Regions from separate parts of the Vibrio porteresiae DSM 19223 genome, predicted to be linked through region 1. Evidence: predicted binding sites of a transcription regulator. Region 1 holds the regulator's gene; the other holds the start of a gene.
What was found. Region 1 encodes PurR, which represses purine synthesis genes. Its sites were predicted from a motif close to TNANGNAAACGTTTNCNTNA; they were not measured.
Positions count from the first base shown of each region.

Region 2: a site for PurR is predicted at 2,334-2,353, ahead of OCV11_RS03510 (NCS2 family permease). Genes of this name have one in related genera too.

Region 1 is NZ_AP024895.1:1,404,240-1,412,413, forward strand. Features, by position in the region: gene OCV11_RS06495 (TfoX/Sxy family DNA transformation protein) at 1-474, opposite strand, end outside; cyclic di-GMP riboswitch class I at 588-689, opposite strand; gene purR (HTH-type transcriptional repressor PurR) at 847-1,848, opposite strand; gene torR (two-component system response regulator TorR) at 2,548-3,252, shown strand; gene elyC (envelope biogenesis factor ElyC) at 3,348-4,193, opposite strand; gene cmoM (tRNA uridine 5-oxyacetic acid(34) methyltransferase CmoM) at 4,282-5,061, shown strand; gene mukF (chromosome partition protein MukF) at 5,076-6,413, shown strand; gene mukE (chromosome partition protein MukE) at 6,394-7,116, shown strand; gene mukB (chromosome partition protein MukB) at 7,113-8,174, shown strand, end outside.
Region 2 is NZ_AP024895.1:753,603-761,776, forward strand. Features, by position in the region: gene gabT (4-aminobutyrate--2-oxoglutarate transaminase) at 1-527, opposite strand, end outside; gene OCV11_RS03505 (NAD-dependent succinate-semialdehyde dehydrogenase) at 560-1,987, opposite strand; gene OCV11_RS03510 (NCS2 family permease) at 2,379-3,668, shown strand; gene gpt (xanthine phosphoribosyltransferase) at 3,703-4,167, shown strand; gene frsA (esterase FrsA) at 4,654-5,901, shown strand; gene crl (sigma factor-binding protein Crl) at 6,001-6,372, shown strand; gene proB (glutamate 5-kinase) at 6,514-7,647, shown strand; gene OCV11_RS03535 (glutamate-5-semialdehyde dehydrogenase) at 7,657-8,174, shown strand, end outside.

The DNA of each region.
Region 1 (8,174 bases):
AGTCTGTTGAATCGCTTTATACGCTTCTACAGAGCCTTTCTCGTGCAGCTCTTCAACCGACTCGATACCTGCTTTACGTAACATACGTTCTGTTGCCAGACGTAAGTTAGGCAGATCTTTAAGACGGTTAGGTTTTGCTTGAGCTTGAGTTTCACGCTCTTGCTTAGCAACAACCAAAGCATCTTTCGCTTCTTTCAAGATTTTTTCTGGGGCATCCCAGAAATTTTCAGGAAGAGCGAAGTATTTAGTAACCACTGGGAAGCCACGTTTTTTATAAACGTAAGGTTCTAAGCCTTGCTGCTTGTATTTCTCGGAACAATTGTCATCTGCACGAATGTGAAGTTTGTCGTTAACCACCAATGCAAACATTGTGTCATCAACGAAAATTCCAAATCCGCCAAACATTGAACGAGATTTTACGCGTCCTAAGTTTTCAAACAGACGCATTGAGTCTTTTAATATTGGTTTATCCATGCCTTTAGTCTCGGTGTATTAACAATACGCCACCAAAATCAGGTCCGAGAATGTAGCAAAAGAATGCAAAGATTGTGTCAGTAAGAAGTTAACGTCTTAAATGCATTTTTGCCATCGGTAACCCCGCTACCTACCCAGAGCCGGAAAATACCATCTAAGGGTTTAGGCCGGAGGCTTTGCGTCCCACCTTTTCAGATGGTTTGCCCTGTACGTGACATTTCGTTCACTAGAGTAATCTTAAACTTGAACATAAATCACAAAATATTTTGCCTAATGTGATATTCGTCCAAAAAATCGCTGTATCTTTAATAAGCGACATTTTCATCAATAAGATTTTATATCAAAAGTGAGAAAACATGTAACATTAAGATTTTAAAGTTTTTTTACAGTATTTCGTGCGACGAGCTCAGGATGCATCTCAAAAACGCGACGATCATGGGCTTTGTTTTTGATCCGTTCCAATAGGATCTCAAAGGCGTTCTTACCAACACGACGTTTGGGTTGGTGAATCGTCGTTAGCGGTGGTGAAAAGTACTCAGAAAGCTCGATGTTATCGTAACCTACGACAGAAATATCATCGGGTACTTTCACGCCTTTTTGCTGTAAACGGCTCATTAAACCCAACGCCATCGTGTCGTTAAAACAGAACACTGCGGTCGGTTTGTGATCCATCGCAATAATTTTGTCTGCTGCAAGTACCGCAGTGTCACATTCGAAGTTGCCTTCTAGAATCCAATCTTCGTTCACTGGAAGATTAGCTTCGGCCATCGCACGGCGAAAACCAATGATGCGTTCCTTACAAGCCATTTTAGAAAAATGACCGCTCAAACAAGCAATGTCTTTGTGTCCGTTATCGATAAGATGTTTCGTTGCGATGTAACCGCCTTCTTCAGAGTTATCCATAATGGTGTCGGCTTGCGAATCTTCAAGACCCCAATCCATGATCACTTTTGGAATGTCAGAATGGCCTTCAAGCATTTCCATTAGCTCAGGAGTCATATCTGAGCACATCACCAAAATGCCATCGACACGCTTTTCAGCAAGCATGCGTACATAGTCGCGTTGTTTTTCATAAATGCCGCCGGTATTACACAAAATCAGTGTATAGCCTTGGCGGTAACAGTAGCTCTCAACCCCATCAATGACTTCAGAGAAAAATTGGTTGGTTGATTGAGTCACCAACATACCAATAGTCCGTGTGGTGTTGCATTTTAGGCTGCGAGCAACCGCGCTCGGTGCGTAGTTTAGCTCTTTTACCGCTGCCAACACTTTCGCTTGTGTTGCTTCGGCTACAAAACGTGTTTTGTTAATCACGTGTGATACAGTGGTGGTTGACACGCCTGCAATGCGCGCAACATCTTTTATAGTCGCCATTGGTTTTTCCCATCGATATCTGCTGACTAGGACAAAGATTTACAGTGATTGACCACTTCAACAGGTGTTGATTCGATATGTAAGTGAAGCTTAAAAGTAGTAAAAACACAAAAACCGCTTCAAAACAGCGGTTTAAGTAAAATTTCTATAGATTATCGTTTGCGTCAAAGATTTTAGACTGGTATTGAACCACTCGCAATGAAAAATTCATCTTTGTTTGATATCAATCGCTTTACTATTTTGTTACCAAGCTGGTGCAAGCTTCGACCTAAGATCAAGTGCAAAATGAGCTGTAAAGTGACTCATTCATCTTGAAATGCGAGTGAATGCATAGCGGTATTTCAGTCGGCTTTTTATTGTCTTCTTAACTGTCCACAACAAACCATCATCGCCTTTAAGTTATTTGTTGATATTAATAAAAACCATTAAATTTATAACCAAATGCACTAATAGATATGAATATTATTTTCATTTGTCGCCCGTAAATGAGTAACAATGTGACAAAAAAGAAGACAAATTTTTACATATTTGAGAAATGAAAATAAAGTGCTTTTATTTCGATTGTTCAAACAAAGCAAAATGTTATCTAAGCTTGTTTTGAATCAATAAAGCATCAGGTTTTAAGTTCGTACTCTAGAATTGTTACCGTCTATGAATAGAATGAATAGGGATTAAATTTAGCGGAATAAAGTGACGTCTATGAGTTATCACTTATTAGTCGTAGAGAGCGACAGAGACACCCGTGTCACATTGGTCGATTATTTCAAACGAGAGGGATACCAGATTTCTGTTGCCGATACGGGGGCAGAGATGCGTGAGGTATTACGCCAACACGCTATCGATTTGGTTCTGATGGAAACTAACCTTCAATTTGATGACAGCCTGATGCTGACCCGTGAATTGCGTAGCCATTCAGATGTCGGGATTATTCTCATTAATGGTCGTGAAGACAGTATCGACCGAATTATTGGTCTAGAAATGGGCGCAGACGATTATATCGCGCGACCTTTTGAGTTAAGAGAAATATTAGCGAGAGTGAAGAATTTAACCTGGCGAGTTTCCAATTCGAGAACAGGTACTCTAGAAAATATTTCCGGTAGTCAGCTTATTCATTTTGGTGAATGGGCGTTTGATATTCAGCGTCGTGCGCTAAGTCAAAATGGCGAACCGATAAAATTAACCAAAGCAGAATATGAGTTGCTCGTAGCATTAACCTCTAATCCACACCAAGTTCTCAGCCGCGAAGCAATTCTCGATATGATCAGCCATCGTGTTGATGCACCTAATGATCGTACTATTGATGTACTTATTCGCCGCTTGCGTTCGAAAATGGAGCTAGACCCTAAAACACCACAAATTATTGTGACCGTGCATGGGGAAGGGTATATGTTTGCAGGCAGCTAGCAGACTGATACGGATCTCTAAATAAAAAACGCCAGCACTCTGTGCTGGCGTTTTTTTGGTTCTTATTTAATCTGTTCTTATTGAATCTACAGCGATTATTTCTGCGGTTGAGTCGCTGGTGCTACGCTGCTGTCTGCATGTGATGCTTCGTAGCCGGTTACCCAGTCGCGCAGTACTTGCCAAATATGCCCCATAGTCTCGTGCCAATAGCGCTCGGTTTGCTCTAAATAACGTGCTTTGGGTGCGTATTTTTCCCAAGGCTGATAAATGTTCTTTTGCGCTAAATAGTTGGTTGGAGCCGGAATTGGCGCTAACCCGGCAGAACGAAATTCGTATAACGCTCGCTCCATGTGCGAGGCAGACGTAACTAGCACTAGCTTTTTCTGTTGCACAAAGGCTGCTGCTTGACGCGCTTCTTCCCAGGTGTCTTTCGCTGTTTCCAGCAAAATGATTTCTGATTTGGGCACACCAAGCGCTAAAGCGACCTGGGCAAGCATACGCGCATGACTAAACTCACTCCCCCCCGCGTAACCGGATAAGATCAATTTTGAACCAGGGTACATCCGCATAATTCGAATACCTTCGGTCAGGCGAACTAACGCAGTACGGCTCAATTCTGAGGTCGGCGGTATTTGGTCGTCAACGACATGACCACTGCCAAGCACCATGACATAGTCAATGGATTGATCGGTGGGTAAAAACACCGTGTATTGACGCTCAAGTGGCATCAATAACCGGGATGAAACAGGTTGAAACGAAATCAAGAACAGTCCACATAACGAGAAGAGCACAATAAAGCAGCCACTCTTACGTTTTGAAGTAAACATGATCAGTGATAAACCTATAAATCCGATGATCAGCAGTGCTGGCATAGGCATAAATAGGGAAGAAATGATTTTTTTCAGCTCAAACATATACAAAATAGCCCGAAAAAACAGCACTTGAGAGTAAAAACAACGAAACCCTCTTTATTCCTGCCATTCCTATGACAGAATAGCGGTACGTTTCGTTATCATAACTCAAGCTGCCGTGACTAAAGATCGCAATTTCGACGATATTGCCCACAAATTTGCAAAAAACATCTATGGCTCAGACAAAGGTGAAATTCGCCAAGTCATTGTTTGGGAAGACATAGAGCAATTGTTAACTCATTTTGCTACCGCTGACAAGCCTTTGCATATTTTAGATGCTGGTGGCGGTTTAGCACAGATGTCGCAAAAAATAGCCAAATTGGGGCATAAGGTGACGTTGTGTGATCTCTCTTCTGAAATGTTGCGTTTGGCCGAGTTGGATATTGAAAAAAACGGCCTGCTTGAGCAGTATCGGCTGGTCCATGCTCCGGTCCAAGAGATTCAAAACCACTTAAGTGAACCAGTCGATATTTTGCTGTTTCATGCCGTGATGGAGTGGTTGGAAGAACCTAGAGCTGCGCTGGAAAATTTGCTCAATCAAGTCAAACCGGGTGGCATGGTATCGATAATGTTCTATAACTATCACGGTTTGGTTTACAAAAATGCCGTGTGTGGAAATATCCCTCATATTCTCAACGGGATGCCGCACAAAAAACGATTTAAATTACAGCCACAAAAAGGCTTGGTTCCAGAATCGGTCTATTCTTGGATAGAAGAGGCTGGATATGAAATTTGTGGCCGATCCGGAATTCGTTGTTTTAGTGATTACATTGGTAACATGACGAACATGGGCGAATTCAACCATGACGATGTATTGGCTTTAGAGCGGAAATTTTGCCGCCAAGAACCTTACCTCTCATTAGGCCGATACATCCATGTGTGGGCTAAGAAGCAATAAAAACAGGAAAACGAATGAGTGAGTTGACTCATACTGCTGAAAAACAGCCAATCGATGAATTGGTTGGCTGGGTAAAACAGCATGATTTCTCACTGAACTTAACTTCTGAACGTCTGGCGTATTTAATCGCAATCTCCGTACTGAGTAGTGAACGTTTTGACGAAGAGTTAGGGGAAGGTGAGTTGCACGATGCATTTAAAATAGTCACAAAGATGTTTGATAACACTGGCGAAGCATCGGCATTTCGCGCTAATAACGCGATCAATGAACTAGTCAGTCAAAGATTGATTCGCCGCTTTACAAGCGAAGTCACGGAGGGCGCCAGCATTTATCGTCTCTCTCCTTTGGCGATTGGCATCACCGATTACTACGTGCGCCACAGACAGTTTTCAAAACTGAAGCTGTCGATTCAGCTGTCGATGGTCGCTGATGAAATGGCGAAAGCAGTCAATGCGGCGAAGCAGAGTGGCACCCCGAATGAATGGCGTAAGAATGTCTACGGTGTGCTTAAGTACTCGGTTGGCGAGATCTTTGACCAAATCGATTTAAACCAGCGCGTGATGGATGAACAGCAGCACGCGGTGAAAGAGCAAATCGCAAAACTACTGAATCAAGATTGGCGTGATGCCATCAGTAGTTGTGAGGAGCTTCTCTCTGAAACGTCCAATACCCTAAAAGAGTTGCAAGATACTTTGCAAGCAGCAGGGGACGAATTGCAAACCCAAATCCTTGATATTCAAGAGACCGTTTACGGTGATGATGAACTTGAATTCATCGCGGAAACCTTATTTGGTTTGCAAATGAAATTGGACCGTATCGTAAGCTGGGGGCAGCAGACGATCGATCTTTGGATCGGTTACGACCGCCATGTGCACAAGTTTATCCGTACTGCGATTGATATGGATAAAAACCGCGCCTTTAGCCAACGGTTACGACAATCTGTCCACGATTTCTTTGACCATCCTTGGTACCTCACTTATGCCGATGCAGAGCGTCTTCGTGACCTGCGTGATGAAGCCTTGATTCTGCGCGATGAGGAAGTGACAGGTTCTGTACCAGATGAAGTCGAATATCAAGAATTTGAACGCATACATGATGAGTTAGCCGAACGAGTAGGTGACATGCTGCAGCAATACAAACAGCACAATCAACCTATCGACTTAGGCTTGGTGCTGCGCGATTACCTCGCCGAACATCCACGCACTCATCATTTTGATTTAGCCCGAATTGTTGTTGATCAGGCGGTACGCCTGGGCTATTCAGAATCTGACTATCAAGCCATCCAGCCAGACTGGAAAGCGATCAATGAATTTGGGGCAAAGGTACAAGCAAATGTCATCGACCGATATTAATGAATTTATGCCAGTCAATCTGGCCAAAGCAATTGCCAACCCGCTTTTCCCTGAGTTGGACAGCTTACTGCGTGGCGGACGCCATATCGCCAGTGATGATATGGATAACCACGCGTTTCTTTGTGATTTTGAAAGCGAATTAGCGCTGTTTTACCAACGTTATAACACTGAGCTGATTCGTGCTCCGGAAGGCTTTTTCTATTTACGACCACGTTCAACCTCGCTGATTAACCGCAGCGTGTTGTCTGAACTGGACATGTTGGTTGGGAAAGTATTGTGCTTCTTATACTTAAGTCCTGAGCGTTTGGCACAAGAAGGCATCTTCTCTAACCAAGAGTTGTACGATGAACTACTGCAACTCGCCGATGAACAAAAATTGATGAAGTTAGTGACGAATCGCGCCACGGGTTCCGATTTGGACCGTGAAAAGCTGTTCGAAAAAGTACGTACTTCATTACGTCGTCTTCGCCGTCTTGGCATGATCATTCACGTAGGGGAAACCACCAAATTCCGCATCACTGAAGCGGTATTCCGTTTTGGTGCCGATGTGCGTGTAGGTGATGATATGCGTGACGCGCAACTTCGCTTGATTCGTGATGGTGAAGCTGTGGTGTATCACGAAGAGCCAGCTCAACCATCACTGCTTGATGATCAAGATGAGCAAGATTACGACGAGCAAACAGAATTAGAAGGTGAAGCATGATTGAAAGAGGTAAGTATCAATCGCTGACCATGATCAACTGGAACGGCTTTTTTGCCCGTACTTTTGATATTGATAACTTAGTAACGACGTTGTCTGGTGGTAACGGTGCAGGTAAATCGACCACTATGGCGGCCTTTATCACAACGTTGATTCCAGACCAAACTCTACTGCATTTTCGTAACACTACGGAAGCGGGCAGTTCACAAGCATCACGCGATAAAGGTTTGTACGGTAAATTGCAACCGGGTACCTGTTATGCCGCTCTTGATGTGGTGAACTCACGTAAACAGCGTTTGCTGTTTGTTGTGAAACTGCAACAAGTGGCTGGCCGCGACAAAAAAGTGGATATCAAACCTTTTGTTATCCAAGGTCTGCCAAGTCATATCAAACCGACCGATGTCTTGATTGAAACCGTATCGGCTCATCAAGCTCGTGTTCGTCAGATTAATGAAGTGAAAGATGCCGTTGCTGCAATTGAAGGAGCGAGTTATCGCACATTCAACTCGGTGGTGGATTATCACAGCCAAATGTTTGAATTTGGCGTTATACCTAAGAAACTGCGTAACAGCAGCGACCGTTCAAAATTCTATCGTTTGATTGAAGCATCACTTTACGGTGGTATTTCCAGTGCGATCACCCGCTCTTTGCGTGACTACTTGTTGCCACAAAATGGCGGCGTGAAAAAAGCGTTCCAAGACATGGAATCGGCATTGCGTGAAAACCGTATGACGCTAGAAGCGATCAAAACGACGCAAGCTGACCGTGATCTGTTTAAGCATCTGATCACAGAATCAACCAATTACGTGGCGGCAGACTATATGCGTCATGCCAACGATCGCCGTAACAAAGTTGACCAGACACTGTCACTGCGTTTGGAGCTGTTTGAAACACGTAATGCGCTGATTGAACACAACGACGTGTTGAACCGCGTGCAAGAAGAATTAGCTCAATTTGGCGATCAAGAAGGGGCACTTGAGCAAGATTATCAAGGTGCATCTGACCATCTGCAATTGGTGCAAAACGCACTGCGTCAACAAGAGAAAATCGAACGCTATCAA
Region 2 (8,174 bases), 650 kb from region 1:
CCGTGGTACGCATTTGGGTAAGGTAGGTGATACACATTATTTGGGAAAGGACCAAATCCTGCTTTATAAGGGTTCACTTTACCGGTTAGACCCATACACATGTTGGTACGACCGTGGAAACCGCCTTTGAAAGCAATAACACCAGGACGACCTGTGAAATGGCGAGCAAATTTAATCGCGTTTTCTACTGCTTCTGAGCCTGTGGTTAAGAAAGCCGCTTTCTTCTCAAAATCACCAGGGGCAACTTCTACTACGCCTTCACCTAATTCAACAAAACTGGTGTAAGGAACCACGGTAGAACAGGTGTGGCTGAAGTTTTCTAGTTGAGCTTTTACCGCTTCAACGATACGTGGATGGCAGTGGCCAGTGTTAACCACAGCAATACCTGCTGAGAAATCGATGTACTCATTGCCTTCGATGTCGGTAATGGTGGCATTTTTAGCTTTTGCTGCATAAACAGGGGCTAGGTTTGCTTCGCCTTTACAGATTACTTTTTCTTTACGGCTTTGCCATTCCTGATTCGTCATGATGTATGTCCTTATAAAAACGAGCTGAGGTATTAAAAACCACCAAAGCAGAGGTATTTAGTATTGAGATATTCGTCGATGCCTTGTTTCGCGCCTTCGCGACCAAAGCCAGATTGTTTCACGCCGCCAAATGGAGCGACTTCGTTAGAAATTAAGCCTTCATTAATCCCAACCATGCCGTACTCCAACGCTTCTGCGACGCGAAAGGCACGGTGAATATTGTTGGTATAGAAGTAGCTAGCCAGACCATAAATAGTGTCGTTGGCTTTCTTGATGAGATCGGCTTCGTCACTAAAACGCAGCACTGGAGCGATTGGGCCAAAGATTTCGGTTTGGACAATGTCCATCTCTTGCGTTACGTCCGTTAATACGGTGGGTTCAACAAAGAGACCGTCTAAATCGCGACCACCAAATGCAACCTTGGCACCTTGTGCTTTGGCGGTTGCGATGTAACCCATCACGCTCTCTTTGGCACGAGCATCAATCAATGGTCCAACTGTGACGCCTTGCTCTAAGCCATTACCCACTTTGAGTTTGGCTACTTCAGCAATGAACTTGTCGACAAATTGGTCGTAAACCGCATCATGGATATAAAAGCGGTTAGCACACACACAGGTTTGGCCTGCATTACGGTATTTACTTGCAATCGCACCTGTCACCGCTGCATCAATATCGGCATCATCAAATACGATAAATGGCGCATTGCCACCCAATTCCATTGAAGTGCGTTTTACCGTGTCGGCACATTGGGCAATCAATACGCTGCCAACTTGCGTTGAACCTGTAAAAGAGAGCTTTTTAATGTCTTGGTGATGACTCAATACATCGCCTATTGCCACGGAAGAGTGGTGGTTGACGATGATCAGCAAATCACGAGGTAAGCCTGCTTGATAAGCCAGCTCTGCTGTAGCGTAGGCGCACAGTGGCGTTTGGTTAGCTGGCTTAACAATGAAGCTGCATCCTGCTGCTAATGCTGGAGCAGCCTTACGTGTGATCATCGCGATTGGAAAGTTCCAAGGGGTGATAGCAGCTGCTACACCAACAGGTTGTTTAATGGTTAGTAGGCGCTTACTGCTGGCTGGTGTTGGAATGGAGTCGCCGTAAGCACGTTTACCTTCTTCGGCAAACCATTGTACAAATGAGGCGCCATACATCACTTCCCCTTTAGCTTCCGCTAACGGCTTTCCTTGTTCCAAAGTCATGATACGCGCTAGGTCATCGGCATTGGCTAACATCAAGTCATACCAACGTTTTAGTATGGTCGCGCGCTCTGCTGCCGTTTTTTCCTGCCATGTTTTTTGGGCGGTTTTTGAACGCTCAATCAATTGATTAAGAGTGGCCGTATCCGTTGAAGGAATGTACGCCAAAATCTCTTGGGTGGCAGGGTTAAGTACGGCAATCGCATCATCACTTGCGGTGCAAGTGGCTGCGAGCAGTGTCTTATTGGCAATCTGATCCATGATTTGTCTCTAGGTTAGCTTTGATGAAGTTATGTTAGCGACAAAAAAGCAGGAGACTTAGTACCAGTTAGTAGAAAACGTTAGTACCAGATAAAGCGATAGGAGAGGGTGAAAAAACATACAAACGCCTCACTTTGACAATTCCAGCATAAAGAGTCAGAAATCAATCTTGAACAATTGGTCAGGAGTTGTTTGTCTCGGCATCTGATTTTTTTGCGGAACTAAGATCCTAATTCTTATGCAGAACGAGCGGATTGTTTGCATCATTTTCGGCGAAAAGTGTGATGAGTAACGAATTCCATCTGGAATTTGTTATTTTATGACTTTATAATCTGCGCCCAATCGATTACGCAACCGTTTACTAATTTCACTTTATAGGAATCGAACGAACATGCTGGAAAAACTCTTTAAACTCGGTGAACACGGTACTTCCGTACGCACTGAGGTCATTGCAGGGTTAACAACCTTCCTGACAATGGCTTACATCATTTTTGTGAACCCAGCGATTTTATCTGAAACAGGGATGGATCGTGGAGCAGTATTTGTAGCTACCTGTCTAGCTGCAGCGGCGGGTTGTTTTATTATGGGCTTTATCGCTAACTACCCAATCGCATTAGCGCCAGGTATGGGCTTAAACGCCTTCTTTACCTTTGCTGTTGTGAAAGGTATGCATTACTCATGGGAAGTAGCGCTAGCGGCAGTATTCTGTTCTGGTGTGCTGTTTATTCTGCTTAGCCTGTTCAAAATTCGTGAGTGGATCATTAACTCCATTCCAATGTCTTTGCGTACTGGTATTTCTGCTGGTATCGGTCTGTTCTTGGCATTTATCGCGCTACAAAGTGCGGGTATCATCGTTGATAACCCAGCAACTTTGATTTCATTAGGTGACATCACTTCAATGAAATGCCTTTTAGCTGCAGCAGGCTTCTTTATCACTGTGGGTCTGGTTTACCGTAATGTTACTGGCGCTGTAATGATTTCAATCTTAATCGTTACTGTTCTAGGTATTATCTTTGGTGATGTTCAATACCACGGTATCTTCTCTGCGCCACCAAGCATTGCCCCAACTTTCCTTCAATTGGATTTCGCTGGTGTATTCCAAGTAGGCATGATCTCTGTTGTCTTTGCGTTCCTATTCGTTGATATCTTTGATACTGCAGGTACGTTGATGGGCGTTGCTACTAAAGCTGGTCTTATCGGTGAAGATGGTAAATTACCTCGTTTGAACCGTGCACTGCTTGCTGACTCAACAGCAACTTCAATTGGTGCTCTATTTGGTACATCAAACACTACCTCATTCGTTGAAAGTACTGCGGGTGTTGCGGCTGGCGGTCGTACTGGTTTAACTGCAGTTGTTGTTGGCATTTTATTCCTGCTTGCATTATTCTTCTCACCAGTTGCAGGAATGATCCCTGCTTATGCAACAGCTGGTGCGCTGCTGTATGTATCTGTACTTATGCTTTCTGGTCTGGCTAACGTTGATTGGCACGACCTAACAGAAGCGGCACCTGCTGCCGTTACATGTATCATGATGCCAATGACTTACTCAATTGCAGAAGGCATTTCATTTGGTTTCATTTCCTACGCTATTATCAAATTGCTAAGTGGCAAAGCTCGTGACGTGTCTGTTAGTGTTTGGTTTATGGCAATCGTATTTGTTCTCAAATACGCACTGGGATAAGCGGTACAACACTTTACAAATTTAGGTTATACAAATGAGCAAAAAATTCGTTATCACTTGGGACAATATGCAGGCTTACTGCCGTCAGCTAGCTGAGCTACAAATGCCTGCAGAACAATGGAAAGGTATCCTAGGTGTGAGCCGTGGTGGCTTAGTTCCTGCTGCTATTCTAGCTCGTGAATTGGGAATTCGTTATGTTGATACAGTATGTATCGCTAGTTACGATCACGATCACCAGCACGATATGACAGTACTAAAGGCACCTGAGCACGATGGCGAAGGTTTCTTGATCGTTGACGATTTAGTGGATAGCGGTGATACAGCACGTAAAATTCGTGAAATGTACCCTAAAGCTAAATTTGTTACTGTTTGTGCTAAACCTGCAGGCAAAGACTTGGTTGACCAATATATTGTGGATATCCCACAAGATACATGGATTGAGCAGCCATGGGATTTGTCTCTGTCTTTCGTTGAGCCAATCAACCGTAAACAAAAGTAAAGCTTGCATTATTGAGTAGAAAATGGCCCTTTGAAGGGCCATTTTTTTTATTACTATATATACCCAAGTAACCTCAAGATGCCGTTTCAGCGAGAAGGTATTCGCTCTTAGGCAAAACATTGATTTAAATCGTAGAAATCGGTTACGCAGCATTGGAGCGAAGAAAACTCGCCCTTAGGGAGCTCATTAACAAACCCATTTCTGCGCCCAATGACGTTGAAAGGTAATGACCAATTCCTTCCGTCCTTGCGCTTGACCAGTGCTCGTTGATGAAGATCTGAATTCTGCATCTTGAGGTCATTTAGGTATAACCAAAAGAGTTGGTGGGAATTTGCCATACTTGCTGTCATTAAGACGATTGAACATAGACAGTGACCGCTCGAGCGGGATACCCTAAAGCCTCCTTTCTTGATGACATTAGATAAACACCTAAAGTGTTGGCTAATGTCACCTGCGATTAGACAACCTAAGTTGAGACGTGCAGTTATGTCTGAAGAACGAAGTAAAAATCTTTCCGAAACGCTATTTAAAAAACACAAACAAGCGAAGGAAACGTCGATTCTTACGCCTTACATGCCAAGTAGCGCTGAATTTTTGGAACAGAAAAAACAGAGTGAAGGTTTTGCTTGGTATCGCAATTTGCGCAGATTGCAGTGGGCTTGGCAAGGGATTGATCCTGTTGAGCAAGAGGAAGTGCTGGCTCGTATAGCCGCTTCGAAACATTCACGCAGTGAAGAAAACTGGCTTGATACCGTCATCGGTTATCACAGTGGTAACTGGGCGTATGAGTGGAATAAAGTGGGGATGCGCCATCAGCAGCGCGGTCGTGAACTCGAAGGCGAAAAGGCGGCTGATGAACTGTTTCGAGCTTCTCTTTGTTACAGCATCGCGGGTTACCCACACCTGAAAAATGACAACTTGGCGCTTCAGGCGCAAGGCTTAGCCAATGCGGCTTACCAAGAGGCAGCTAAAAAGACCGGCTATGTGATTAAGCGTCTCGAATTTCCTTTTCAAAATAAAAAGATTGTTGGTCATCTGCATCTAGCTAAAACGGATACGCCGAAACCTATCGTGATTGTGAGCGGCGGGTTAGATAGCCTGCAAACCGATATGTGGCGTCTATTTCGTGACTATTTGGCACAACGCGATATTGGTATGCTCACGTTAGATATGCCTTCGATTGGTTTTAGTAGTCATTGGTCGGTAAGTGAGAACTCATCATTACTGCATCAAGAAGTGCTCAATCAGCTTTACTCACTGCCTTGGGTGGACCACCGCCGAGTTGGCCTGATTGGTTTTCGTTTTGGTGGTAATGCGATGGCTCGTTTGTCGTTCTTAGAACCGGATAAAATAAAAGCCTGTGTTACCTTAGGTGCACCGATTCATGATGTGTTTGTCTCTCCGGATAAACTCAAAAAAATGTCGAAAATGTATCTGGATGTGCTGGCGTCTCGATTGGGTAAAAACGTCGTTGATGTGAACAGTATGGCCGGACAAATCATGGCGTGGTCTTTGAAAGTGCAGGGCTTTTTATCGAGTCGTCGCACTAAAGTGCCGATTTTGGCGCTTGGATTGGAAGGCGACCCAGTATCTCCGCATTCTGACAACCAATTACTGGCGCTCTTTAGTCAATATGGCAAAGCTACGCAAATAAAAAGCAAAACAATTTCACGAGGATATGAGCAAGCGCTCGATTTGGCGATAAAGTGGCTAGAAGATGAACTTTGTAGGTGACTTTTCCACCAAATTGGATAAGAGTGGGAACTGTTACTTTTTAACCAACTGATAAATAAAAGTAATAGTTATGCTTTGCAATTGAAATGGAGAGTCAATATGCCAGAGGTGACAAAGCTTCCTACTCATTTTCGCTTGTTGGCAGCCTTCAAGGCCCTAGGTCCTTATTTGCGTGAAGAGCAATCGAAAGATGGATTGTACTGGTTTGATTGTTTATCTGTGTGTGTAAGTGATAAGAAAGCACCAGAAAAGCGTGAGTTTTGGGGATGGTGGATAACGCTGACTCCAAGTGATGAAGGCTTCCAAGCTGAATATCACACTGGTCGATACAATATCGACGGTGATTGGGTTGATGAATCAATTCCTGCTGCTGCTCAAGCTGAGGTTGAAAGGACCCATGGCGATTTTGCACAAAAATTGTCAAAAATGCTCGCTGACCGCTTTGCTAAATCCCTATCTACGGTAGAATAGCGCTACCAATCTTGTCGTACACGATACGAACAATCCAGTCTTAATGAAAAAGGTGCTTGAAGCACCTTTTTTTGCTTGTTTATTGGCTGGTTGATTGTTAAAACATCCACTCTTAAATGTTTTCCCATTACAGAAGAAATCATGACTAAACATCAACAAAACGGCAATACAACGCATACTATCGTTGTTAAGCTGGGAACCAGTGTTCTTACCGGTGGTACACTTGCTCTTGACCGTGCTCATATGGTTGAGTTAGCTCGTCAGTGTGCTGAACTGAAAAAACAAGGTCACAATGTTGTGATCGTGTCCTCTGGCGCTATTGCAGCTGGACGTGAACATCTTGGTTACCCCGCACTGCCCAACGCTATCTCAAGTAAGCAATTACTTGCGGCAGTAGGGCAAAGCCAGTTGATTGAAGCATGGGAACGTCTGTTCTCAATCTACGGCATCAAGATCGGCCAAATGTTATTAACTCGTGCAGACCTTGAGGACCGTGAACGTTTCCTTAACGCTCGCGATATGATTCATGCTTTAGTTGAGCATGGTATCGTGCCGGTAGTGAACGAAAACGATGCGGTAGCGACCAATGAAATCAAAGTCGGTGATAACGATAACTTATCGGCACTGGTCGGCATTTTATGCGGTGCAGATAAACTACTGCTGCTGACTGACCAAAAAGGCCTATTCACAGCCGATCCTCGTAAAGACCCTAACGCCGAGCTTATCAAAGAGGTGAAAACCATCGACGATACGCTACGTAAAATTGCAGGTGGTAGTGGTACAACTTTAGGTACGGGTGGTATGGCAACCAAGCTCCAAGCTGCTGATATTGCTCGCCGCGCGGGCATGGAAGTGATTATTGCTGCGGGACGTGCGCCTAACGTTATTTTTGATGCGTTAAGCGATCATCCACAAGGTACACGTTTCCTACCGTTGGAAGAGGCATTGGAAAACCGCAAAACGTGGATTTTGGCCGGTCCTGCGCCATCGGGTGATTTGGTGATCGATGATGGTGCGGTGCGCGCTGTCGAATCGAAAGGCAGTAGTCTGCTGGCGAAAGGGGTAGTGAGTGTCAGTGGTTCGTTTGCTCGTGGTGCGGTGGTGCGAGTGTTGGATCGTAAAGGTCAACAAAAAGCCCGTGGTATCGCTGCTTATTCAAGTGAAGATTTAGCTAAGATCGCTGGCAAACACAGTAAAGTGATCTTTGATATCCTTGGTTATGACCATGGTTCTGAAGTGATTCATCGTGACAACATGGTTGTGATTCAGGAGTAGGAGATGAGTGTGGATTTAACTAACATGGGGAAAGCGGCTAAAGAAGCGGCTTTCACCTTGGCTATTGCCCCAACAGCCCAGAAAAACCAAGCTTTAGCGATCATCGCCGATGAGTTGGAAGCTCATGCTCCAGCTATTTTGGCTGCTAATGCAAAAGATATCGAAGCAGGTAAAGCGGCAGGCTTGAGTGATGCGATGCTCGATCGCTTATTGCTTAATGAAGCTCGCCTAAGGGCTATTGCTGCTGATGTGCGTAACGTTATTGCGTTACATGATCCGGTTGGCAGTGAAATTGACAGTCGCGTGCTAGAAAACGGCATGTCGCTTTCACGTCGCCGCGTACCGCTTGGTGTGATTGGCGTGATTTATGAAGCTCGTCCAAACGTAACGATTGATATCGCTGCTTTGTGTCTAAAAACCGGCAACGCGAGTATTTTGCGTGGCGGTAAAGAGACCTTCCATTCCAACATGGAGTTGGTAAAGGTGATTCAATCGGCGCTGAGCAAGGCCAATTTACCCGCGGCGGC